DNA from 3 places in the Cytobacillus sp. EB106-05-05-XG126 genome. Region 3 is predicted to be linked to each of the others. Evidence: riboswitches for the same ligand, from Rfam matches in the RefSeq annotation. Region 3 holds a riboswitch; each other region holds the start of a gene.

What was found. Region 3 has a riboswitch for thiamine pyrophosphate ahead of AC3WTL_RS10285 (Ykof family thiamine-binding protein). Riboswitches for the same ligand answer to the same signal wherever they lie in the genome.
Region 1: it holds a riboswitch for thiamine pyrophosphate, as region 3 does, so the genes downstream of both, AC3WTL_RS04870 (3-oxoacyl-ACP reductase) here and AC3WTL_RS10285 (Ykof family thiamine-binding protein) in region 3, are expected to answer to the same signal.
Region 2: it holds a riboswitch for thiamine pyrophosphate, as region 3 does, so the genes downstream of both, thiT (energy-coupled thiamine transporter ThiT) here and AC3WTL_RS10285 (Ykof family thiamine-binding protein) in region 3, are expected to answer to the same signal.

The regions. Positions count from the first base shown of each region.
Region 1 is NZ_JBYTDU010000001.1:972,116-980,203, reverse strand. Features, by position in the region: gene thiE (thiamine phosphate synthase) at 1-539, opposite strand, end outside; gene thiD (bifunctional hydroxymethylpyrimidine kinase/phosphomethylpyrimidine kinase) at 529-1,350, opposite strand; gene thiM (hydroxyethylthiazole kinase) at 1,353-2,168, opposite strand; gene AC3WTL_RS04870 (3-oxoacyl-ACP reductase) at 2,182-2,943, opposite strand; TPP riboswitch at 3,048-3,160, opposite strand; gene AC3WTL_RS04865 (OsmC family protein) at 3,276-3,728, shown strand; gene AC3WTL_RS04860 (Cof-type HAD-IIB family hydrolase) at 3,764-4,513, opposite strand; gene AC3WTL_RS04855 (CBO0543 family protein) at 4,656-5,171, shown strand; gene AC3WTL_RS04850 (sigma-70 family RNA polymerase sigma factor) at 5,672-6,238, shown strand; gene AC3WTL_RS04845 (hypothetical protein) at 6,231-7,310, shown strand; gene AC3WTL_RS04840 (hypothetical protein) at 7,353-7,643, opposite strand; gene AC3WTL_RS04835 (AbrB family transcriptional regulator) at 7,782-8,088, shown strand, end outside.
Region 2 is NZ_JBYTDU010000001.1:999,646-1,007,733, reverse strand. Features, by position in the region: gene AC3WTL_RS05050 (hypothetical protein) at 45-284, opposite strand; gene AC3WTL_RS05045 (hypothetical protein) at 404-682, opposite strand; gene AC3WTL_RS05040 (VOC family protein) at 853-1,224, shown strand; gene thiT (energy-coupled thiamine transporter ThiT) at 1,373-1,972, opposite strand; TPP riboswitch at 2,037-2,139, opposite strand; gene AC3WTL_RS05030 (MATE family efflux transporter) at 2,192-3,532, opposite strand; gene AC3WTL_RS05025 (AAA family ATPase) at 3,816-5,546, shown strand; gene AC3WTL_RS05020 (lmo0937 family membrane protein) at 5,660-5,812, opposite strand; gene AC3WTL_RS05015 (divergent polysaccharide deacetylase family protein) at 6,166-6,939, opposite strand; gene AC3WTL_RS05010 (ABC transporter substrate-binding protein) at 7,299-8,088, opposite strand, start outside.
Region 3 is NZ_JBYTDU010000001.1:2,074,611-2,082,698, reverse strand. Features, by position in the region: gene AC3WTL_RS10315 (YlbF/YmcA family competence regulator) at 75-425, shown strand; gene AC3WTL_RS10310 (D-glycero-alpha-D-manno-heptose-1,7-bisphosphate 7-phosphatase) at 554-1,078, shown strand; gene AC3WTL_RS10305 (alpha/beta-type small acid-soluble spore protein) at 1,145-1,345, opposite strand; gene AC3WTL_RS10300 (energy-coupling factor transporter transmembrane component T family protein) at 1,580-2,359, opposite strand; gene AC3WTL_RS10295 (ABC transporter ATP-binding protein) at 2,346-4,046, opposite strand; gene AC3WTL_RS10290 (ECF transporter S component) at 4,030-4,626, opposite strand; gene AC3WTL_RS10285 (Ykof family thiamine-binding protein) at 4,628-5,233, opposite strand; TPP riboswitch at 5,555-5,656, opposite strand; gene AC3WTL_RS10280 (Cof-type HAD-IIB family hydrolase) at 5,885-6,751, shown strand; gene AC3WTL_RS10275 (coproporphyrinogen III oxidase) at 7,006-8,088, shown strand, end outside.

The sequences.
Region 1 (8,088 bases), 1.1 Mb from region 3:
GTATTTTTAAAATTAATTCCCCCAATTCCTACCACAGGAATCTGGATATCAGCAGCTCTCAATTCCTTTAAAAAAGTAAGACCCTGAACGGCTTTAGCATCTTTTTTGGTGCTTGTCGGATAAATAGGGCCAATGCCCAGGTAATCTGCCCCCTGCCGGATCGCTGCTTCTGCTTCAAGCATATTATGCACGGAGACGCCAAGGATTTTGCTGCCGATTTTCCTGCGGACCACATCTGCCGGCTCGTCCTCCTGGCCTATATGGACGCCATCTGCGTTGATACTAAGTGCCAATTCAATGTCATCATTTACAATAAAGGGAATATTGCTCTCTTTGCAGATTGCCTGAAGGCTTTTTGCAAGAGATTCCTTCTCTTTGCCGTGCAGGCATCCTGCACCTTTTTCACGGTATTGAAACAGGGATATGCCCCCATTAATCGCTGACCGGAGAATATCTTCAGGCTTATGGCGGCAATTTACGCTCCCCATTATGAAATAAACTTTAAGCCAATTTCGTATTTGCTTAGGATTAACTTCCATATATGAAGCTCTCCTTTTTCTTCAAATTATAAGCCCAATGATTGGTTGGTCCATGACCGCTGCCAATTCTTAAGTCATTTTCAATTGCTGCCTGAATAAATTGCTTTGCGCGATCAACAGCCTGTTGCACAGAAACACCGTCAGCGAGGCCGGCTGTGATTGCAGCAGAAAAAGTGCATCCTGTCCCATGTGTATTGGCTGTTTGGATTCTATTGCTCTTGAATTCGGTAAAACCTTCACCGTCAAATAATAGATCGGCAGCCATTTTTCCCTCCTCATGACCGCCCTTAATGATGACATGTTTCGCACCAAGCCTATACAGTTCTTTTGCTGCCTTCCGTTTATCTTCCATTGAACGAATAATAGTATCCGTTAAAACCTCTGCCTCGGGTATATTGGGTGTAATCACCATCGAGAGCGGAATCAGATGCTTTTTCATCGCTATAATGGCTTCAGTCTGAAGAAGGCTTGCTCCACCTTTTGCTATCATCACCGGATCAATGACGATATTATCCCAGCCGTATTTCGCAATCTCCTTTGAAACCCTTTCGATAATCTCTGCACTGAAGAGCATTCCTGTCTTGACTGCATCCGGCCTTAAATCCTCTCCAATGGATTGCAATTGGGACGCAACAGCATCTGGGGTCATTGGATAAACTCCCTGCACTCCCCTGGTGTTTTGGGCCGTTACGGCAGTTAACGCTGACATACCGAAAACGCCGAGTTCCTGAAAGGTTTTTAAATCTGCCTGAATACCCGCACCGCCGCCGGAGTCTGATCCTGCTATGGTTAATGCTTTGTTCACCTTCATATTTATTCCCCTCCTATCTGACTAAAAGAGCCGCGCAATTCAACATCTGCGGCTGAAATAGTATATAAGCTATTCAAGAACTCTATTTGGAAGGTGCCCGGACCCCTGCCATCCGTTTTTTCTGCAGCGATTTCGGCGGCAGAGCCATACACGACCAATGAAGCAGCTGCCGCTTTTACTGGATCCTTTTCAACAGCAGCGAAAGCTCCAATGACAGAAGTCAAAAGACATCCGGCACCTGTTACTTTCGTTAACAGGGGATGGCCATTGTTGACCGAAAAAGTGGAATGTCCATCTGAAACGATGTCCTGTTTCCCTGTAATGACGGTGACTGAACCAAGTTTATTTGCTGTTAACCTTGCAAGATCTGCAGTGCTTCCTTTCGCTTCTCCGGCATCGACGCCCTTAATTTTCCATTGCTGTCCTGCTGCATTGGCAATTTCTGCAGCATTGCCTCTTATGATGCTAATATCTAATTCTTCCATTATTCTATTGGCTGTTTCTGTTCGATAAGCTGTCGCGCCGGCACCAACCGGGTCAAAGATTACCGGCACCCCATGCTGATTGGCTGACTTTCCTGCGATAAGCATACTTTTCACTTCTTTTTCAGTCAGTGTTCCCATGTTGAGAACCAGAGCCCCGGCGATTTTAGCCATATCACCCGCCTCTTCATGCGCATATGCCATTACAGGTGATGCACCAATTGCCAGCAGGCCATTGGCAGTAAAATTGGTTACCACCACATTGGTGATATTATGTACCAGAGGGTTTGACTCTCTTACTTTATCTAATAGACTGCTAATCTCCTGAATGTTCATTTAGAATCCTCCTTTAATTCATAACTAGTCCGCCATCCACAATTAAATTCTGTCCTGTAACTGCCCTTGCCCAGGGAGAAGCGAAGAAGACTATCGCATCTGCCACTTCTGCAGGATCTGTGACTTTTCTTAATGGAGTCGAGTTTTCGATAATTTCAAAGACTTCCTTAGAGGTCGAAGCACTGGCGTCTGTCGTTTTTAACAAACCGCCTGATACCATATTTGCAGTAATTCCATATTGGCCCAGCTCATTTGCCATATTTCTGGTGAAGCCTAATAAAGCAGCTTTGCTGGTCGTATAGTCATGATAGGGTACAACTGGATGCTGGAATAGGTTGGTGCCGACCGAGATTATCCTGCCAAACTCCTGTTTTTTCATATCTTCAAGACCTGCCTGAACAGTGTTCAATGCTCCCAGAATTGCACCTTCCAGCTGATTTTTGTAATCGTCCCATTCAATTGTTTCTGCATCTTTTTTTAAAACAGGGTCAAATTGAAAATTGACCAGTGCATTATTGACTATGGTTGTAATGGGGGCTCCAAAGTGTTCCTTCGTTTTTTCATACATGGATTTCACTTGAACTCTGTCCCGAACATCAGCACGAATGGCAATGGCTGAATCGCCAATTTCCTTCTGCAGAGCATGGGCTTTTTCCTCGCTATGAAAATAGTTAATGACAATTCTCGCCCCTTCTCTTGCGAAAGCTTTTGCTGTTTCTTTGCCCAACCCTCTGCTGCTGCCTGTAATAATAACAATCTGATCGTTAAGATTCATAGAAAATCCTCCTTATTGATAGCCAATTCATTTGTTTTGAGAACAAAATAAAAACCAGATCCGAAATTGGACCTGGCTGAATAATCTAAGAGAAAGAACGTCGTTCCCCGCAATTACTACTTTCCTACGCTGGTATAATCCAGATCAGGTCCGAAGGGTAAAAAACAGTCCGGTTTCTTTCTCAGCCCGCGAGCATCGGGCACCCCTAGCAGTAAAACTATTAAGTTGGCTGTTTCTATCTTAGCGTGAAACGTGAAACCTGTAAAGTCTTGCAATTCTGCCTGTTCCTCTTTAATGTGTAAATAGAAATACATAACTTGGAGGGTTCAAATATGGCTGAACACCATTTTCAGTTAAAAGCGCATTGGCCTGGCCTTCGCAATGATGTGGGTGAAATTGAGACTGGCGGGCTGAGAACAAAGGTATCTATCCCTCCGGAAATGGACGGACCTGGAATCGGAACCAACCCGGATGAAATGCTGCTGGGGGCAGCGGCAACTTGTTATATTATTACCCTGGCAGCCATGATGGAACGCAGCCGGCTAGAGAAAGATGACCTAACGATGGAATCAGTCGGTGTTGTGGATGTGACCAAAGGTGTGATTACCTACAGGAAAATCATTCATCGCCCGGTTATCGTGCTGAAGGCAGATGCCGATGAAAAGGACCATGCACTTGCGCGAAAGCTGGCGCAAAAAGCCGAAGCATCCTGCATGATCTCGAGGGCAATTAAAGGGAATGTGGAAGTCGAGTTGCAGGAAACCGTACTTAGATCAAAGAAGTGAATCAAAAAACCGGCTTAATAGCCGGTTTTCGTTCACTAAAATGCCCATTTTCTGATTGCCTGTGCAACACCGGCTTCATCATTGGTTCCCGTCACAGCATCGGCTGTTTCTTTCACGATTTCCTGGGCATTTCCCATCGCTACTCCCCAGCCTGATTCCTCAATCATGGCAATATCGTTTAAGCTGTCTCCCATGGCCATTACATTTTCCATTGAAATGCCAAGAAGTTCTGTTACCTTCTGGATCCCTTTCGCTTTATTGATGCCAAGAGCATTGACTTCAATATTGGTTAAGCTTGAGTTGGTAATTTCCAGATCGCCTTTTGACTGCAGCTCCTTATGGATCAGTTCCCTGACTGCATCATCTGATATATCAAATCCAAATTTGAGCCACTCATGGTCATGGATATTTTCCGGCATTTCGTTGTTCCATACCTGTTCGCAGCTGGTGGCCCAGAAATTGGTCTTATGTGACTGTGATAAATTCCACATCCATTCCATAACTTTGGAATCAACGGGAGCTCTTGAAATGGATTCTCCATCAGGGCCAAATATTTCACTGCCATTAACTGTGATTAAATAGGAGTTTAATTCCAGGGAATCGGCATGATCGCCTGCTGTAAGCCTTGATCTTCCGGTGCTCAAAATGACTTCGATTCCTTTCTCTTTTGCCTCTTTTATGGCTGCACGGTTCTCTTCAGGAATTTCCCCTCTGGAATTTAATAAAGTTCCATCCATATCGAGAGCGATTAATTTGATCTGCGGTGGAATCTTTGATTTTGTCATGATCCTCTCCCTTTCTTCTTTTAACACAATAAAGCCATTATATAGTTAACCCGGCTATCCTTCAAAGACGGTGCTTTTCAGATGAATATTTTCTTGGAAAATGGAAATAACTGTATGCATTAAATATTAAAGGTGATGTCCTATGTATCTGATGCTCGTTCTTGTTGTATGGATTTTGTTTGCTTACCGCTTTATTGATTGGTCACAATGGAAAAAACAATACCCGACTGTGCTGTACTTTATTGCGATTAACCTTACCTATAACATGCTCTATTTTAACCATACTCTCTGGGCTTTTAGAGGCATTACGGCCGAATGGCTTAATCATAGCATTATTAACTTAGCTTTCACTTATTTTATAACTCCCATGGCTCTAATCATATACCTGCAGCGTTATCCAGAGAATAAAAACCATGGATACATTTACTCTGCGGTTTGGATTGGCTTTTTTACCATCATTCAGTCTCTTTTTGCCCATAAAGGGATGTTTGTGTACGATAACGGCTGGAACGGCTGGCATAATATTTGGCTGAATATCGCTTTGTTTGCTGTATTAAGAGTCCACTATAGAAAACCGGCAATGGCCATGCTCATTTCTCTGCCTGCTGCGGTGATTTTCTACTTATTATTTCCGTTTCCATTGGAAAGCCTAAAATAAATGCATACATGAAGTGAGGTGTACTGATTGATCATTCAAAACGATTTGTCTGTGTTCTTATTTTTGCTCCTTCTGTTCTTAACCTATGCATTGATGTGGTTTTATTTAATCAGGACAAAAGTGAATAAATAATTCAGGCGCAGACCAAATGGTTTGCGCTTTTTTGTATAATCTTAATAAATGCCAAAAAAATGAAGCGATTTACTTGTATCTGTCGTCTAACTGTCAGTCAAATAAAGTGAAACTCCAATCAGTGGGGGTTTTCCTTATCCCCCACTGATTGTTAGTTGAGGCCCACAGGAAGTGGGTCACAAAGACGTTGCCACAGGACGTGGCGTTCTTAGTCTTTGTTCGTTTTTTTGGCCTTTACGGGCAGTTTGACCCCCACTTATCCTCCTTTGATTCCTCTGAGTCTTGAAGTGGGGGTCTTACTGCCCGTTAGACTGCGATAAAAGGCAGCCAAAATCGGCAGCTTGGCATATAAGCAAGGAGGCAGACATGTGAGCATTGATGAGTATATAAAACGGTCAATCGATGATAAAGTGGACCGTGCTCTCGTTCTTGAAATGATCATGGATGAGTATGGAACCGTTCTGAAAAGATTAATATACAGCTATGTAAAAGACTGGAATACTGCCAGCGATTTAACACAGGACACCTTTATTACTGTGTATGAAAAGCTGGAAAATTTTCAGCAAAGATCTTCTTTTAAAACATGGATATTCACAATCGCTATTAATAAAAGCAAGGACTACCTTAAAAGCTGGCATTATCGCAATTTGATCATGAATGAAAAGATTTTTCTTCTAAAAAAGGATAGAGGAAAAGATCCTGAAGCAGCATTTCTGGAACAGGATGAACATCATGAATTGCTGAAAACGATAGAATCACTGACAGTTAAATACCGCGAAGTTTTTTTGCTCCATTATTATCAGGATTTTGGTCTTGCTGAAATAAGTGAAGCTCTTAATATCCCCATATCAACCGTTAAAACTCGGCTGTACAGAGGACAGGAAAAAGTCAGGAGAATTTTATCCGCTTCAGAAAGAGGTGAACAGCATGGGTGAACTGAATCATGAAGTTAAGAAAGCAGTGAATGCTGCATGGAAGAAGGATTCTGTTTTCACAGAACAGGAAAAACAGAGTGTAAGAAACCGGATCGGCTCTTCTGCTGTTAAGGGCAGAAAAAAAGACTATGTTCCAAAGCTTCTTTCTGCGGCTGCAGCTGCCGGATTTGTCCTATTGATTGGCGGGATTGCTGGAATTCAGACAGATCTCTTTACAGAGCAAAATGGACAGGAGACCGCCGTGGCAGATAGAGGTTTTTATCCTGGTCTTGCAGAGGGTGCTATGCTGAATAACTGGAAATTGAAAAGGTTTGAGAAGGATTCATATGGCAGCTTATCCGCAGTTTTTACAGGCCAAGCAGAAATCACAGGCACTCTGGATTTTAAGAATGACATTGTATACTTTCTGCCTGATCATAATTCCTTAAAGCTGCTGCCGCTCATAGATGGCAAAAACGTAAAAATAGCTTTTAATGAGGCCGACCAGGAGAAGCTGAAAAAGGTGTTTGGCGTCAAAATGCCAATTAAAGAGGAAAATGTTTCTTTATTTATCAGCGGATATCGTGCTGCAGAAGGCACTGTCCATCAGGCTGACGCTGTTGAGGTGATTATGCCACAGGAACTGCAGCTGGGGCCTCTGCCATTCCAGCTGATGCTGAACAATGATAAGAAGCTGGTCCTTCCAGAGCCATTAAACCATGTGTACAAAGAATTTTCTTTAAGAGGGACAGATGAGACCCTAAAGGGTTTAAGGCCGTCAGAAGTATTCCAGCTGTACCTGTTTGCAGAGGAAATTGAGGATTTTTATACTCAATATGCCTTGTTTAACCATGAACCGGGTATCGAAAAACCGTTTCCAACTCTGAATGATTACCTCAATGCGATAAGCGAGTCAGCATCTATACCAGAAGAACAGACATTATTGCATCGAGTGAAGAACGCCAGCCTGGAAGAAGTCACTATCGATGACTCTTCAGCGTATATTTCCATATCGGAAGAGGATGGGCTGGGCTTTGGCCTGAGCAAAAACAGCGAGGGAATATGGAAGGTAAACTGGATGCCAATCCAGTAAATGGGCTGAGCTTGTACCTTTAATGGTGCAGGCTCTTTACTTTTACCTGAATTGGCCCCCAAAGAACACAATGATCGCGAGGACGGATGAAAGAAAAAGCGTGAGGATAATGGAAAATAAGACATGAAAGCCCGCCTGCCAATTTTGGACTTTCTTTAAGACTATAACACTCACGAGGAAGACAAGGACTGTCAGGAGGAGAAGGAGTGAAAATGGACGATGCCCGATATTATGCAGGTAAAGATCATACAGAGGCGAAAAACCAAGAAGTAAAAATAAACCGAGGCATATAAAAGATAAGATGAAAACCAGATGGCTTAATTTTTCCGGCATGGTTAGTCCCCCTTCTAAGAATACCGACCTCTTTTATAAATGTATGAAAACATTCCATTACATAAAACTTGTAATTCATTCATAGTTCAAATATGGTATAAATATCTTTAGGTAATCTAATTAAAAGAAGGTTTTTTCGTGAAAAAAAATGTTTTCATCACCTTTTCTGCTGCTGTATTAGGTGCAGGGTTATTTTCTTTATTGCATATTCCGGTCGCCTTTTTGCTTGGTGCATTGACTGCTGTAATGATTGGAAGCCGGCTCAGCAGGATTCCATTTTACTGGCCAGCCGCTTTTCGGGACGCCGGGATCATTATTGTCGGCTACAGCATCGGCCTTTCTTTTACAAAGGAAGCGGTTTTGCTTATCCTCCAGAAGCTGCCTTTTATTTTTCTCATTACGGTTTGCCTGATTCTCTTTAGTGCTCTTTCCGCGCTTCTCATTG
Region 2 (8,088 bases), 1.1 Mb from region 3:
GCTAGACATCACAAAAAAACCGGTCTCCCCATTGGAGGCCGGTTTTATTTGTATTGTCTGATTCCCTTGCTTCCCTTTGTCATTTCTTCCATTACATTGATAAAAAATCCGAATCCGAAAAGCAGCATGGAAGAAACCATAATGCTTAAGCCGATGGATAATACATACTCGCCTGTGATGCCGCTTACAAAAAAGCCTGATATAAAAACAATGAAACCTAATATAATACCTGCTGCTGTACTATTCCTGAAAAAATGCAGTACGCGCTGCTGTTGAAGTGTCATTTCCCCATCTCCTTTTATTTAATATTCTAACTATGTTCACAAATTTGTCAAACTTTTTGTCACAAATTTGTCAAAATTATTTCATAAAAAAAAAGCTCTGCAAGCTGCAAAGCGATTTTCTATTGATATAGCTTTTTAATGTTCTCCAAATCTTTCTTCAGACTGCATATTTCCTGCCGGGTCAGCATGAGCGGCATTTGATCGTAGAGTGTAATGATTTGCCCTCCCTCATCTTCTTCATGAAGGGATAGATAGTTATACAGAGTTTCGCATTGATTTTTGTTGAGAACTGACTGGGTACTGAAGCTTTTTACTTTCTGGATTTCAAAGGCACTGGCTTCCGCATCAAAAACACCTGTGATAATATTTCCCTGCAATGTATTGGCCAAAGTCTTCACTCCCCTTTTTTAAGTAATATACCCATTTTTCAGAAGTAATTTCCTAATATATTGGCTTTGGTTAGAAAGATTATTGTTCCGTTAAAGGCATTTAAACAAAAACGGGGAAGGAAAAAGCTGTGTAAAAATGAAATATATGATATACCAAATTAAATAAAGGAGAGAATTCTATGAGTAAATCATTTATTGAACAAGTACATTATATTAGAATTCCTGTAAAAGATTTAGAGCTGTCTGCCCAATGGTATAAAGATGTATTAGGGCTCCAGTTACTAAACAATACTGGAGAACTTGCAATTTTAAAAGTAAATGAAGGACCTTTCTTACTGATCTTAGTTCCTACCGAAGATGAAACTTTTGCTCATTTTACAATTGATAATGAACAAGAATTTAGCATTGGGTTTACAAGTCCAGAATTATCTAAATTTCATCAGCACTTAATTGAGAATCAAGTTAAGGTCGAGGATATAAAAGAAGATAATGGTCATGCCTTTTTCCACTTTTATGACCCAAATGGCAATAAACTTCAAGTACACTGGTAAGATTATAATAAATAGCTCATTTTTAACGGTATTGGAACGGGAACGCCCAAACCAGACGTTCCCATAATTCTTCCTGAAAACAACTTTTTATCAATCAAATCCGATATATAAAAAACCTCTCTGAAATATTTCAGAGAGGCGGACATTATTAGGAAGCATTCTTTTGAGTTTGAAGTCTTTCATCCGATTTTTTTATGATTAATCTCGGTGCCGATGAAATAATTAATACGGCCAGGATTGAGCAGAGAATTGCCGCTCCGAGCATGGTTGCGCCGTTTGCCAGGAAGGAAAAGAGAACCGGTGACATCCCTTCTGGTGCATAGCTTCCGAAGAAAAGTACACCTGCTATGAAATGCCAGAAATACCGGGCAAGGCTTCCGGCAAATACGGCTAAGACAACCCATGACAATGCCTTCTTCTTGTTACCTGCCCGCAGCTGATTTTGGATGACGCCGTAAAACAAGCCGGCAAACCCGATACAGGCAAAAGCCACAAAATACTCAATAAATGCCTGTATCGGAGTGGCAATCCAGGCATCCCCCATGGCAATCTGCAAAATCCCCCATAAGAGGCCTGCAATAAAGCTGACCTTAAAGCCCCACCTGAAAGCCAGAATGAAAATCGGAATCATCGCGGCAGAGATGGAAATGGATGGCGACAGCTTGATGGATGGCAGAAAATCAAGAATGATAGCAAAGGCAGCAAAAAATGAAGCCTCTATCATCGCCGTCAGGCTTAATTTTTTCATAAAAAAAATCCCCCTTCAATCGTATGACGATACCCCAAGGGAGAACAAGCAGGCAGAAAACTATCTGCCTATCATTCCACATTCCTGCGCTAGCATTAACTAACAGGTTCAAAGGGTCAGAACAGCGGACTGTTCACTCTCAGCGATATGCTCCCCTTGTGGTACGTTATTAAATTATCCGCTTTTAGTATATATGAAATTCATGATGGTGAAAAGGATTTATTTTCCCTCGTTTATGATAATCTGTTTATCCCACTTTCCGATGCGGTAATACATATAGGCGATGAAACTGCTTATTGCAAAGCTGACACCCATACCAGTAGCTATGCCTTTATCACCCATAAACTTTGAAAATGCAAATGTTAAAGGATAGCGCAGGATCCAGAATGAAATGATATTCAGTATCAGCACTTGAAACATCGCACCAGAAGCTCTAACCACACCATTCAATACAAAATTAATACCCAGAAGCGGATAAAAAAAGGCAATGATCTTTAAATATTCAGTGCCGTAGTGAACTGATTTTTTATCCTGGATAAACAGGCGCACCCCGTGTTCTGCAAATAAGACCGTCCCAAGGGCGATGAGAAACATGATTCCAAGATTGTAAATGACTCCGTACAACGCAATCTGATGCACCCGTTCCCATTGATTTCCCCCTATATTTTGACCCGCCATACTGTTGACTGCAGTTCCCAATGCCATCGCAGGAAGCATAATGATGCTGTCAATGCGCTGTGCGGCACCAAATCCGGCTACCACGTCACTGCCAAAGGATGTGACGACAGACATAATGGCCATAACACCAGCCGATATGACAGTCATTTGGAGCCCTGAAGGGATGCCAAGCTTGAATATCAATGCTGCCTCCTCTTTATGCGGCCAAGAAGGAATAGTGAATGGTGCCAGCTTTTTGCGGAGTATGAATATCATTCCGATTATAAATGCTGCGCCCTGTGATACGATTGTTGCATATGCGGCCCCCTCAATACCAAGCTTGAATACAGAAATAAAAAGAGGATCGAGTATTGCATTTAATACGACTGCTATCAGGACAAAGTACAGAGGATTTTTGCTGTCTCCAAGCGCTCTGAGTATAGTTCCTATAAAATTGTAGCCAAATAAAAACAGAATTCCAATAAAGTTAATCTGCAAATAGGATGCTGCTCCTTCGGCCATTCCCGCAGGTGTGCCCATTAAGGTTAAAATCCTTTCGGCAAGCAGGAATCCGGCTGTTCCGAGAACAACTGACAAAATTGTCTGAATGACGGTAAAAGCATTTAGATATCGTTTCAGCCCCTCTTCGTGATCTCCCCCCTTCTGCTGGGATAAAATCGTTAACGCAGCATTGTTTATGCCGATGATAAAAGAAAGTACTGTAAAGATTACAGTGCCTGAAACTGCGACAGCTCCCAATGCATCAGCCCCCAGCAAATTCCCGACCCACAGACTATCTACAAATTGATAGGAAACCTGCAGGAAATTAGTGAGCATAATGGGAGTTGAGAACACCAGCAGCTGTTTGAGTATATTTCCTTTTGTAAAATCCTGCTGAGCCATCTTTACACCTTCCTAATTTTTTTCATAGTTTCTATTATTAACTATTTCACTTTCAGTTTCCATTTTTATGGTTTTGTGAATTATTAAGTTTCTAAAAAATTAATTTTCTTAACCGATGTCACATTTTTTTCACATATTACTGGCATCTGAACGCTGTTGTAGCACACTTTGTAAAAAATAAAATTATTTTTCCATAATTTACAACGTTTAAAAAGTATAAAACCCTGTATTTAACAATTTTAATTTCTTATAATGTAGATATGTTCAATGAGGAGGGAAATAGTTGAAATCACGTCTTAAGAAGCCTTCGACGATTATTTCTATTGCATTGGTAGTCACGGTGATTTTGGCGGCGGTTATTTGGACCGTACAAGCAGGAAAAAAGGATGTGACTGTTCCGTTCTCTTCTGTGGAAAAAATTATAGCTTCCCAGGATGGAAAGACTGTTGCAGTACAGGAATATAAAAATGGAAAGCTGCTGATCACAGCTCCTGATGGTGAGTACATCTCCCATGTGCCTCCCAACAGCGAGATGGTTGATAAATTAGTAGAAACCTATAATATACAATATTCGTTCGCAACCACAGGACCTTATACGCCATGGATTCTTGGCGGTGTAGTCCTTTTGTTCATAGCAATCGGAATTTACCTGTTTAAGTCAGGAAAAGGTGGCATGGGCGCTACAAATACTATGAAGCAAAGTGTCTCGAAGCCAAAAGCCCTTCCTTCTATTTCGCTTGAAGATGTTGGCGGAATTCAGGAAGAAATGAAAGAGGAAATTATGCAGACTCTTTCCATTTTAAAAGAACCTGAGCGCTCTTTAAAAATGGGGATCAGGCCGCCGAAGGGGATTCTTTTATACGGGCCTCCCGGAACGGGAAAAACCTTGCTGGCTCAGGCAATTGCCAAGGAACTTGGAGCAACTTTCTTTTCAACAAGCGGTTCCGGGTTTAATGAATTATTCGTAGGTGTTGGTGCATCCCGTGTCAGAAACCTTTTCCAGAATGCCAGAAAGCATTCTCCTGCTGTCGTCTTTATTGACGAAGTAGATGCACTTGCTGGACGAAGAAAGCAGCATGGCGGAGAAGAAAGTGAAAAAACGTTAACTGAACTGCTGGTCCAGCTGGACGGCGGACATTCCAATGATGGAATATTATTTATTGCCGCCACAAACCGGAAGGATATGCTCGACGAAGCATTCCTGCGTCCTGGACGGATTGACTTCTCCTTCAACGTTCCTCTTCCAGATACAAAGGGACGGAGAGAGATCATTAACATTCATACACGAAATAGATTACTGGCTGAAGATGTAATGACAACTCTTGGAGATCTGGCAGAAAGCACTTCCGGTTTTTCAGGTGCAGATCTTCATTCCCTATTCGAAACGGCAAGCCGCAGAGCAGTCCGAAACGGCCAGGAAATTATCTCAAAAGAAGATTTGGATTACGCTCTGGACCGTACTATTCTGGGAACCACCACACGTGCTTTACAGGATGCCGGAACGAAGCAGCGGGTTGCAATCCATGAAGCTGGCCATGCATTAGTGGCTGCTTTAACAAAACCTGGATCCGTTAGGAAAGCAACCATTATTCCGCGTGGCGAAGCGCTTGGGTATGTAGCTCCTATCCAAAAAGAACTTCATTTATCGACAACAAGTGAATTGCTGGACCAGGTCGCGATGATTCTCGCTGGCGGTGTATCAGAACGAATGATTCTTGGCGAGCACAGTATTGGGGTAAGCGGTGATGTAAAACAAGCGAAGCATATCATAGAGCAAATGGTTGATACAGGGTTACTTGATAACGGCTTCGAGCTTACTTTCAACAAAGGACAAAAAGAAGCTAAAATGCAGGATCTATTCCAAAAAGCACTAGAAAGATGCGAATTGATTATCGCCAATCATCAGCCTCAATTTGAGAAACTGGTAGAAGCCCTTCTGGAGAAAGAAACATTGGAAGGCATTGAAGTCCAGGAGATTGCTGGAGAATTGAAGGCAGAAATGGTTATAGCATGATATCGGAACCGGCCCCTGCCTTGGGGCTGGTTTTTCTTTTTAAACTTTGTCTATTATAATAATATTATGTAAAGTTTATTTGAAAAGCCTCCTAATATAGAAGGCTTTTCCTGCTATCCCCTGCCGGATGCTCTGCCTCTAATAAAGTTAACCACAATGATGATTGCTGCGATTACCAGCAGAATATGAATAATGCCTCCAGCTACTTTAAATATTAATCCAAGAATCCATAATACAAGCAGAATACCAGCTAATGTCCAAAGCATACAGGTCACCCCCTTCGCTTTTGATTTATTCCTTACATACCCCTTTATAGTCAAGATAATGCCTTAATTGCTGAAATACTGACATTGTTATTTTTTGCAATGGATAGTTATTTTAATCCTGAAAGTTTTTCAAATACCCTTATTTTTCATCAGCAGTATCTGCATCCTTTCCCCGTCTTTGCATATACTATATTCACGGCCGCCCACCTCTTCTAAACGCCATCGTTGCGGGACTAACCAGACCGGAATGTGGGTGGCCACCTGTATAGGTGACAGGTACCTATACCACCACTGGACCACTTTCACACACACCATTAAAGCTGCAGACCGCTAAGGGGTTGCAGCTTTTATTTTTAAGGTCCGTCATCAATCAGTTCGTAGCCTGGAATCAGTTCTGACAGCGGCACAATTTGGGCTTTCTCTTTATATACAGGTATATATTCTTTAAGCACACTAACCATCTTTGTCCCTGTGATGCCGACATGGCCGATTGCGATGATGCGTTCGTTTTTGACGAGTTTTTCAGCAAGTCTGTCAGCCTGTTTTGTGATATGTGCTGTCGTGTAAATATCATCGAAGAAAATATTGTTTTCGACATAAGGAACACCAATTTCATTTGCCAGCTTGCCGACGACGCTTTTTCCGGTTGTTTTGCTGTCAAGATAAAATAATCCGTGTTCTTTACATACTTCAAGGACAACTCTCATGACCCGTTCATTTTCAGTGGCTCTTGAACCCATATGATGATTCATGCCGACCGCATGGGGCACTTCTTTAATGGCGCTCTCTACTCTGCTGCGGATTTCTTCATCTGTTAAATCTGTTGTGATGGCCCCCGGCCCAAGCCAGCTCCTTTTTCCTCTTTTCGGCTCCATCGGCATATGAACAATTACTTCATGCCCATTTTTATTTGCCAGTTCTGCATCTTCTTTTGTCGTTGGCATAAAAGGCATGATGGCAGCCGTCAAGGTTACCGGCAGTTCCATCATTTCTTTTGTTCCCTTCATATTGTTCCCAAGATCGTCAATGACAATGGCCAATTCAGGTTTTTGAGAGGCAGCACTTATGGGAGTACCTATACTTCCGAATGAAAAAATCAATACAAATATGCTGAAGAATCTCTTCATTTTTCCATCCTCCTTTGCGCTAGCATTCCCTGATTCCCTAAATCCGTTCCAATACAAAAACTGCCAGGATCTTAAATCCTGGCAGTACTTTATCGCAGTCTAACGGGCAGTAAGACCCCCACTTCAAGACTCAGAAGAATTATTGTAAGATAAGTGGGGAACAAACTGCCCGCAAAGGCCGAAAAGCGAACAAAGACTAAGAACGCCACGTCCTCCCAAAGCTGCTGCTTTCGGTCGTGCGATGTATCGCTGCCGTAGCTTTCCTTGTCCTGTGGCAACTTCTTTGTGACCCACTTCCTGTGGGCCTCAACTAACAATCAGCGGGGAGAAAAGCATTCCCCACTGATTGAAGTTTCACTTTATTTCTTATGCATTTTAAACTCAAGGAAAAGCTCATTATAATAAGCGAGCATCCTTTTTCCCAGGTTCTCATAAACCTCCAGCCGCGCTGTCATTTCTTCATCCGGATAAAATCGTTCGTCAGAGATTGTTTCTTCGTCCATATATTTCAGCGCCTCTTTATTTGGCGTCGAATACCCGACGTATTCTGTATTTTGCGCCGCATTTTCCGGGTCAAGGATGAAATTCATAAACTGGTGTGCCGCTTCCGGGTTTTTAGCAGTCTTAGGGATGACCATATTATCAAACCAGAGATTGGAGCCTTCTTCCGGAACTACATATTCAAGATTATCCTTCTCCCACATAAGCTCCTGTGCCGTGCCGGACCAAACCACGCCAATGCCGGCTTCATCATTTTCCATCAGCATTCTGATTTCATCACCCACAATAGCTTTAATGTTAGGTGTAAGGCGATCGAGTTTTTCTTTAGCTTCGATCAAATGGTCTTTATCTTTGTCATTCAGAGAATAATGAAGACTGTTGAGCCCCATGCCCATTACTTCCCTTGCCCCATCAATCAGGAGGATCTGGTTTTTTAATTCAGGGTCCCACAGATCATTCCAGCTCGTGATTTCTTTATCACCCAAAATATCGGTGTTATAAAGAATACCGACTGTGCCCCAGAAATAGGGAATTGAATACTCATTTTCAGGATCAAAAGGCAGGTCCATAAAACGCGGATCAATATATTTCAGGTTTGGAATTTTAGAATGATCAACCGGCAGCAGCAGGTTTTCTTCCTTCATTTTT
Region 3 (8,088 bases):
GTTATAGTGTAGTGGATGTTCGAAACGGAGAGTGAATTGTCCATTTTGAACAAGAATCGGAAGGAGTGTTTTTAATGGCAGTAAATTTATATGACTCAGCCTATGAATTAGAAAAAGCAGTGCGGGAAAGCGATGAATATAAGGCTCTAAAGCAGGCATATGATGATGTGAATGCAGATCCGTCTGCAAAAGCAATGTTTGATAACTTCCGCAAAATCCAGATGGAACTTCAGCAAAAACAAATGATGGGCCAGGATATTACACAGGAAGAAGTAGAACAGGCTCAAAAGACAGTCGCGCTTGTACAGCAGCACGCCCAGATTTCAAAGCTTATGGAAGCAGAACAGCGCATGAGCATGATGATTGCAGAAATGAACAAAATCATCATGAAGCCTCTTGAAGACCTTTATGGTGCAGCTGAATAATACCATGAGAAAACTCCCGGAAATTGATCCGGGAGTTTTTTATACGAAAAAAGCATCTTCCGATATTAAACTGAACAAGGTTTGGGTACCTTTATGATAGATATCGATTTAATGAAAGGGGCAGCACATTGAAAAAAGCCATTTTTTTGGACCGGGACGGCGTTTTGAACGAGGTTCTATCAGACAGGGTGAAATTCGTTAACAAGCCTGAGCAGTTATATTTACTTGAAGGGGCAGCAGAAGCTGTGGCAGAACTGACCAAAGCCGGTTATGAAATTTTCGTTGTGACCAATCAGGGCGGCGTGGGACTCGGTTTTTTGAAAGAAAGGGAGCTAAAGAGAATTCATGAAAGGCTGCAGGAGCTTGTCTCAGTAAAAGGGGGACATATTAAAGAGGTCGCCTATTGCCCTCATAAGCCGAAAGCAGGCTGTGAATGCCGCAAGCCAAATGCAGGCATGCTGGTGGATTTGGCTGGGAGGCACAATCTTGATCTGACTAAAAGCATTATGGTAGGCGATCATGAACGGGACATTGAGGCGGGTAAGAAGGCAGGCTGTAAAACTGTTTTTATCGGCTCTGATCCAACAAGTGCAGATATTCAGGCGTTATCTCTTTTTGAGGCAGTGGATGATATATTGAATATGCTTAAATAGGGTGAAAAACCGCTTCCGGGATTAGCTGGAAGCGGCATTTTATTTTACTATGATTTCGTTTTTGGACTAGCGTGCTCCGCCAAGCTGCTGCTCAGCCATTTGCACAAGGCGCTTCGTAATTTCCCCGCCTACTGATCCATTTGCTCTTGAAGATGTTTCCGGGCCAAGGTTCACACCGAATTCTGTTGCAATTTCATACTTCATTTGATCAATTGCCTGACTGACTCCTGATACTAAAAGCTGATTAGAATTGCTGTTTCTTGCCATGTAAATCATCTCCTTGGTGTAGTTTTCTTGATTGTTACAATTATAGCTTTAGGAGAGTAAATAAGATTTATTCATAGTTATTTATGGTACTTTATGGTATTTTTAAACACAAGAAATTTGCTGGTATGTCTCCAAATCATCTTTGAGCATATAAAATGGAGCTAAACGCGCACATAAAATTGCTCCTACCGCACATAAAAAGATTCTATCCGCACGGAAATCAAGAATTGTCTGCTAAAGTTCGCCATTGTAAAGCTGCAGAAACCCGAATAGCCATGAAATATAGGCACTGCCAAGTACTGCTCCTATAAAGAAGGTAAAATATGCCCAATCTTTCCAGGAAACAGAGATTTTATGATAAAAATCCCGGTTTTTATCTCCGGTAAACCCTTTTGATTCCATAGCCATCGCTGTCCTTTCAGCTTTACGGATCGCTCCGGCAAGGAGAGGAACTGCATACCTCTTAAGCTCAGCCATTTTTTCCGAGAGTTTTCGCGCTTTGGGTACTCCCCTGATCCGGTGGGCGCTTCGGATAATCTCAAATTCTTCTTTCATTAATGGCAGGAACCGATAGCCTGCCATGATTCCATATGCAAGCTTTGGAGAGAGCCGGCATTGCTGCATTAAACTGAGCAGAAACTCTGTCGGCTTTGTGGTTAAAATGAAAAGAAGAGACAGAGAGGTAAAGCTTAAAACTCTCATTCCAAGGGAGAGGGCACGCAGAAAGCTCTCCTCAGTCAATGTGAATATCCCCCATGACCAAAGGATGGTTTCTCCTTCAATCGTTTTAGAAAAAATCAGAGCTGACCAAATATATATTGCAGCCATAAAGATAAATGGCGTGAAAAGCAGTATCCATCTTTTGAATGAAACTCTTCCAAAAATAAAGGTGGCTGCTGCAGTCATCACTAAGGTCAGAAAAGGTGTAACCGGATCAAAGAAAACCGATAGAATTAACACACAGACTATGACAGTGAATGCTTTAATGCTTGGGTTAAATTCATGTAAGAACAACCTTTTTCCCCCTTGTAATGGACCCGATATCGTTCCTGAGTTTTTCTAGGTAAGGAACCTTTAGGGAAGCAATCTTCATAATCTCATCTTTCTTCCATAATGCATCTGGCAAACCATCGTAAATCTTCTCTCCTTCTGAAAGAACAATCACTTTGTCCGCATAGGAATGGAGGATTTCCATGTCATGCGTGATCATCACCACGGAACCTCCACTTTGGATCTTTGTTTCCAATAGCTTCATAAGCTCCCCGGACGTCCTGGCATCCTGTCCAAATGTTGGCTCATCAAGGAGGAGCAGCTCCTGATCATTCACAAGCATCGATGCGACACTAAGCCGCCGCTTTTGTCCCTGGCTTAAGGAAAAAGGATGCAAGTCAGCACATTGGAGCAAGTCCACTTGAAGCAGAGCAGCCTGAACTGTTTTTTGAATATCGGCATCAGGAATTTGTTGTATTTTTAGGCTGAAGGCTATTTCATCATAGACAGAGTCTGCAATAAATTGATGCTCGGGATTTTGAAAAACGTAAGCTAATTTCTGTCTTAACTCCTTCTCCTTCCATTGGGAAAGGGAGCTGTCATAAAATAGTATATTGCCCTTTGAAGGAGGATATAGTCCAGCCAGCAGTCTGGAAAGTGTTGTTTTTCCTGACCCATTTGAACCGGCAATTGCCACAAATTCGCCTTTTTTTACAGAAAAACTAATATTTCTTAGCAAGTCCTTACCAGCTTTATTAAACGTTAGATTCTCTGCTGATAGGATAATCTGCTCTTCATGAGCTTGGTGTTTTTTCTTCCGGTTGTCTAAAATCTGAAGTGCACAAAAGGGATTTGCTAATCCGGCGATTAATTCCCGATCAGACAACGGGAGCTTTTCCCCTTTGTAAATACCTTCTTTTTTTCCTAATAGGCCGGCTCTAACCGCGCTTGGCAGCCAGATGCCCTCATGCAGTAGTTCTTCTGCATATTGATTAAAGCATTCTGCCGTGCTTCCATTAAATAAAATTTCACCTTCCTTGTTTAGGACCAAGCACCGGTCGGTCAAATCAATCCAATCATCCAGCCTGTGCTCAATTATTAGCAGGGAAAATGCCTGGTTCTGTTTAAGCTCTTTGATTATGCGTGTAAGTTCATAGCTTGAAGCCGGGTCCAGATTTGCTGTCGGTTCGTCCAAAATCAGGATATCCGGTTTTAATGATAAAACACATGCCAGTGCAAGCTTTTGCTTTTGGCCCCCGGAAAGGGTGTGGATCAAGGAATGTTTATACGGCAAAAGATGAACAAGCTCCAATGCTTCATCAATCTTACTCTCTATTTCTTCAGGAGGTGTTTTCATATTCTCAAGCCCAAATGCCAGCTCATCCTCGACTGTGGTCATGCAAAATTGGCTTTCGGGGTCTTGAAACACAATGCCAATGTGCTGATTAATTTCGCCAGGGCCGAACTCCTCCAGCATCTTTCCCTTGAATGAAATGGTCCCGTCCAATTTGCCATCAACGGCCTCCGGATATAATTTATTTAAGCAGAAAGCAAGTGTGCTTTTTCCCGAGCCGCTTGGGCCCAGCAATAGAACTGCTTCCCCTGGATAAAGGCTGAATTGCACATCTTTTAAAATAGGTTTTTTCACATCTTCATACCTGAAGGAAAGCTGTTCAGTTTTTAATATGTGCCTATTATGCTGTAATTCCATTTTCCGGTTTTCCCCTTTTTAGCTCTTTTCCAATAGGAAAGCTGTTTAATGCCCCTGTTTTCGCAAGGCTTTCGCTTAGCCATTTGCCTAGCAATCCAGCTAATAAAGCACCGCTGATCAGCCTCACAAAAAACATAGCCGTAACATAACCGGGTGAGAGGGCAGCATAGCCGGAAATGAAATAGCCCCAAATAAAACTAGTAACAGATGAGCCCATTCCGGCAGCAATTAAAACCCATGGCCGGTAATTATTCCATTTCGTGGCCGCAAAAACAGCTTCTGCTCCAATCCCCTGAATCATCCCTGACAGTATCAGGCGGGGACCAACTGCGTTGCCGATCATGACTTCAATGGCTGCAGCGATGGTTTCCGATAAAAAGGCTGCTCCGGGTTTTCTGATTATGTAAGCTGCGATAATTGAAACAATAAACCAAATGCCAAAAATAAGATCATATCCAATTAAGCCGAACATTCCATATAGCACGTTGCCAAATTGCAGGAATACCAGATATACAACTGCAAACACGACAGCGAGTACAGACAGGACTATGACTTCTCGAAGCTTCCACTTTTCAAGCATATTACTCAGTCTCCTTTTTGGATGGACTGTTGGCAGACATATTCACTGTCATAACAATATGTGTAGAATCGCTTTTCTTGCAGTTTTCAAAAGCATCCTCCAGTGTTTTAAAAACAGCGTGTGCATCTCCATCCAGTCTTGAAGCATAATGCACTCCTTTAGTAAAAGTTTCCCGATTCTTTGCGAGCTCGACCTGGTTCATAATGACGTTCATGTAATCAGGAATCCCCATCGGATAAAGGGCAAACTGGACAGCGACTTCCTGGCTGATTCCTGCTGCTGATTCTTCATTCGCCCGTTCCTCATTTTCAGCAAGATAAGCATCGCCCGCAGTATCCCCAGGGCATCCATTGGAAAAAGTGCCATTAAATACTACATGGTCACCATGCTTAACTGTTTCAAGATAAATAGCTTTGACCACATCAAAAACATGAATGCACCTGCCTCTCACACAAGTGCTCACATCATCTGTTTCCATCCATACCTTGCTTGTATTCACTTCTTTTAGAGCAGATAATATAACATCCACAAACCTGTCAGTCATTGGATAAATTGAAAACCTGCACCCTGTAATCTCGCTTGTTCCGCATAGAAAATTTTCCTGCATTTTTCCATCCTCCTAGTTTAGTTTTAATGAAAGGCTATTTTCGCAAGGTTTGTTGCTTTTTGTATATGATTTACTGAGTTGATTGTAGCGGAAGGTGCGAGACTCCTGCGGGAGTAGCGGGACAGGTGAGACCCCGCAGACGCGCAGCGTCGAGGAGGCTCACCGCCCGCCCCGCGGAAAGCGAGCAGCCTGGAGCGGAAATCAACGGACAACATTAATAGGCGAAAAACAACAATTTACTCGAAAAGAGCCTAATGAAAATAAAAAACTGCATTCCCATAAGGAAATGCAGTTGAATGATATCAATACACTAGAAATGATAGCCGTTCACCTGCACTTCCCCACGCTGGTATTATCCAGATCGGGTGATAAGAGTCAGAACGGATTGTTCTTCTCAGCCAAAAAGCTCCCCTAGTGCAAAATAAGATATGCAGTTTTTATTGACTCCATCTTAATACGGAGCATCCAAATTGTAAATGACTAATTAATAATTCTTCAAATCAATTGATCTATGAAAACAGATAAACGCCTTCACTAACACAGATAAGCTATAAAAAATTTCTGCATTGTCCATGTCATGTTCTATTCCAGTCCTTCTCTTCATAAAAGTGTAATAGGACAATTTTACACCGAGAATAGGGGGCAAATTGGATGATATACAGAATGCTTGCTTTAAACATAGACGGAACATTACTCCAATCAAATGGAAGACTTCATAAATCAACAAAAGAAGCGATTGAATATGTGCAGCAAAAAGGGATCTATGTAACACTTGTTACGTCCAGAAGCTTTCCATCCGCGAAAAAAGTGGCTAAAGCATTGAAAATCAATTCTTTGCTGGTCACACACAGGGGGGCATATATTGCAGCTTCTCAGGAAAAGCCGATTTTTGTAAAAAGGATTCAGGAAGATGAAACGTTTGAAATCGTGCGCCTGCTTGAAGGCTTTACCTGTCAAATCAGGCTGGTGCACGAAAAATATTCCCTTGCCAACAAAACGAAGCTCAATACCAACATGCTTGCTAAAACTGTTTTTACAACCGGCGATCCCATTTTTTATTCCCAGCAGTTTGTGGATTCATTAAGTGACACCATATTAGATGAGCCGGTCACACCGCCAAAAATTGAAGTGTACTTTGAAGATAAAGAAGACCTTGAGGATGCTAAGACAGCCATTTGGGGCATGTTTGAAAATGTGGAAGTCATTAAACTGAATGATCTGAGGATGGACATTGTTCCTTCCGGAGTTTCAAAGCTGAATGGTTTGCTCTATTTATGTGAACACCTTGGAATTTCCAGAAATCAAATGGTCGTCATAGGAGATTCTGAAGATGATCTGGAAATGATTGAAGCCGCCGGTCTGGGTGTGGCGATGGGCAATGCCCCGGCAGAAGTTAAAAAAGCAGCAGACTGGCTGACACGATCCAATGACCAGAGCGGCGTAAGCTACATGGTTAAAGAACATTTCCGCAAACAGCATCCGATCGATTTCCTGAAGAAAATGAATCTGCTAAAATAAAATGAATGAAAGAGAGTCCAGTCAGGCAGATTGGCTCTCTTTTTGATTCAGGCATGGGATAAAGAGAAAGTGAAAAAGAGAGGGAATTAAATAAAGCGATCCAATGGGATTCTCTTCCCTGATATTGACCTTGTTTCCCCATTTCTGTACACTAAAAGGAGTTTGTCAACATGAATAATATAGACTCTGCAACTGCCGTCAGTGAGATGAAACACCGGCAGATTTATTATATTTTCTAAAAAAAGGTGATAGATTTGAACATTTCAATTTTAGGCATACAGGATGAACGGTTCCATCGGCCGCTTCGGCTGATCGGGAACCTCTTTTTTGAAGAATGTGAAGTGGTGCTGGGTGAGAATGCTGCAGCAGATCTGACCATTTCTTTTCAGCTTGAGCAGGGAGAACGCATTAAAGCCATTGCAGAGCTTACTGATAAAGACAACAGGAACCTTACAGCCAATTTTGAAAAGGAATTTGTTCCGGCTGAGTCAGACAAAGAGACTTTCAGACAAGTGAAGAATGCAGTATCACATGTATACCTGACTGTTTTGCAGGAATGGACTGGCATTACCCAGAAGTGGGGTATTCTGACCGGAGTACGTCCCACAAAATTGCTTCACCGTGCCATGCAGAATCAGACACCTCTCCAGGAAGCTCATCAGCAGCTGAAGGAAGAGTACTTGATTACAGATGAAAAAATTCAGCTTATGCAGAATATTGTAGACCGGCAGCTTGCTGTTGTGCCGGATCTTTATGACTTAAAAAATGAGGTAAGCATATATATTGGCATTCCGTTCTGCCCGACAAAGTGCGCGTATTGTACTTTTCCTGCCTATGCAATTAATGGCAGGCAGGGTTCTGTTAACTCATTTCTTGGCGGCCTTCATTTTGAAATGCGCAAAATTGGTGATTGGCTGAAAGAAAATAATGTGAAAATCACCACTGTCTATTATGGCGGAGGGACCCCGACAAGCATTACGGCAGAAGAGATGGATATGCTTTATGAGGAAATGTATGAATCTTTTCCAGATGTAGAAAACATTCGGGAGGTCACTGTGGAAGCAGGCCGTCCGGATACGATTACACCTGAAAAGCTTGAAGTGCTTAAAAAATGGAATATTGACCGTATCAGCATCAATCCTCAGTCCTATATTCAGGAGACCTTGAAAGCAATTGGCCGTCACCACACAGTAGAAGAAACCGTGGATAAATTCCATTTGGCCCGTAATATGGGCATGAACAATATCAATATGGATTTGATCATTGGATTGCCTGGAGAAGGTGTTCCGGAATTTGCGCATACTCTGGGTGAAACAGAGAAACTAATGCCGGAATCC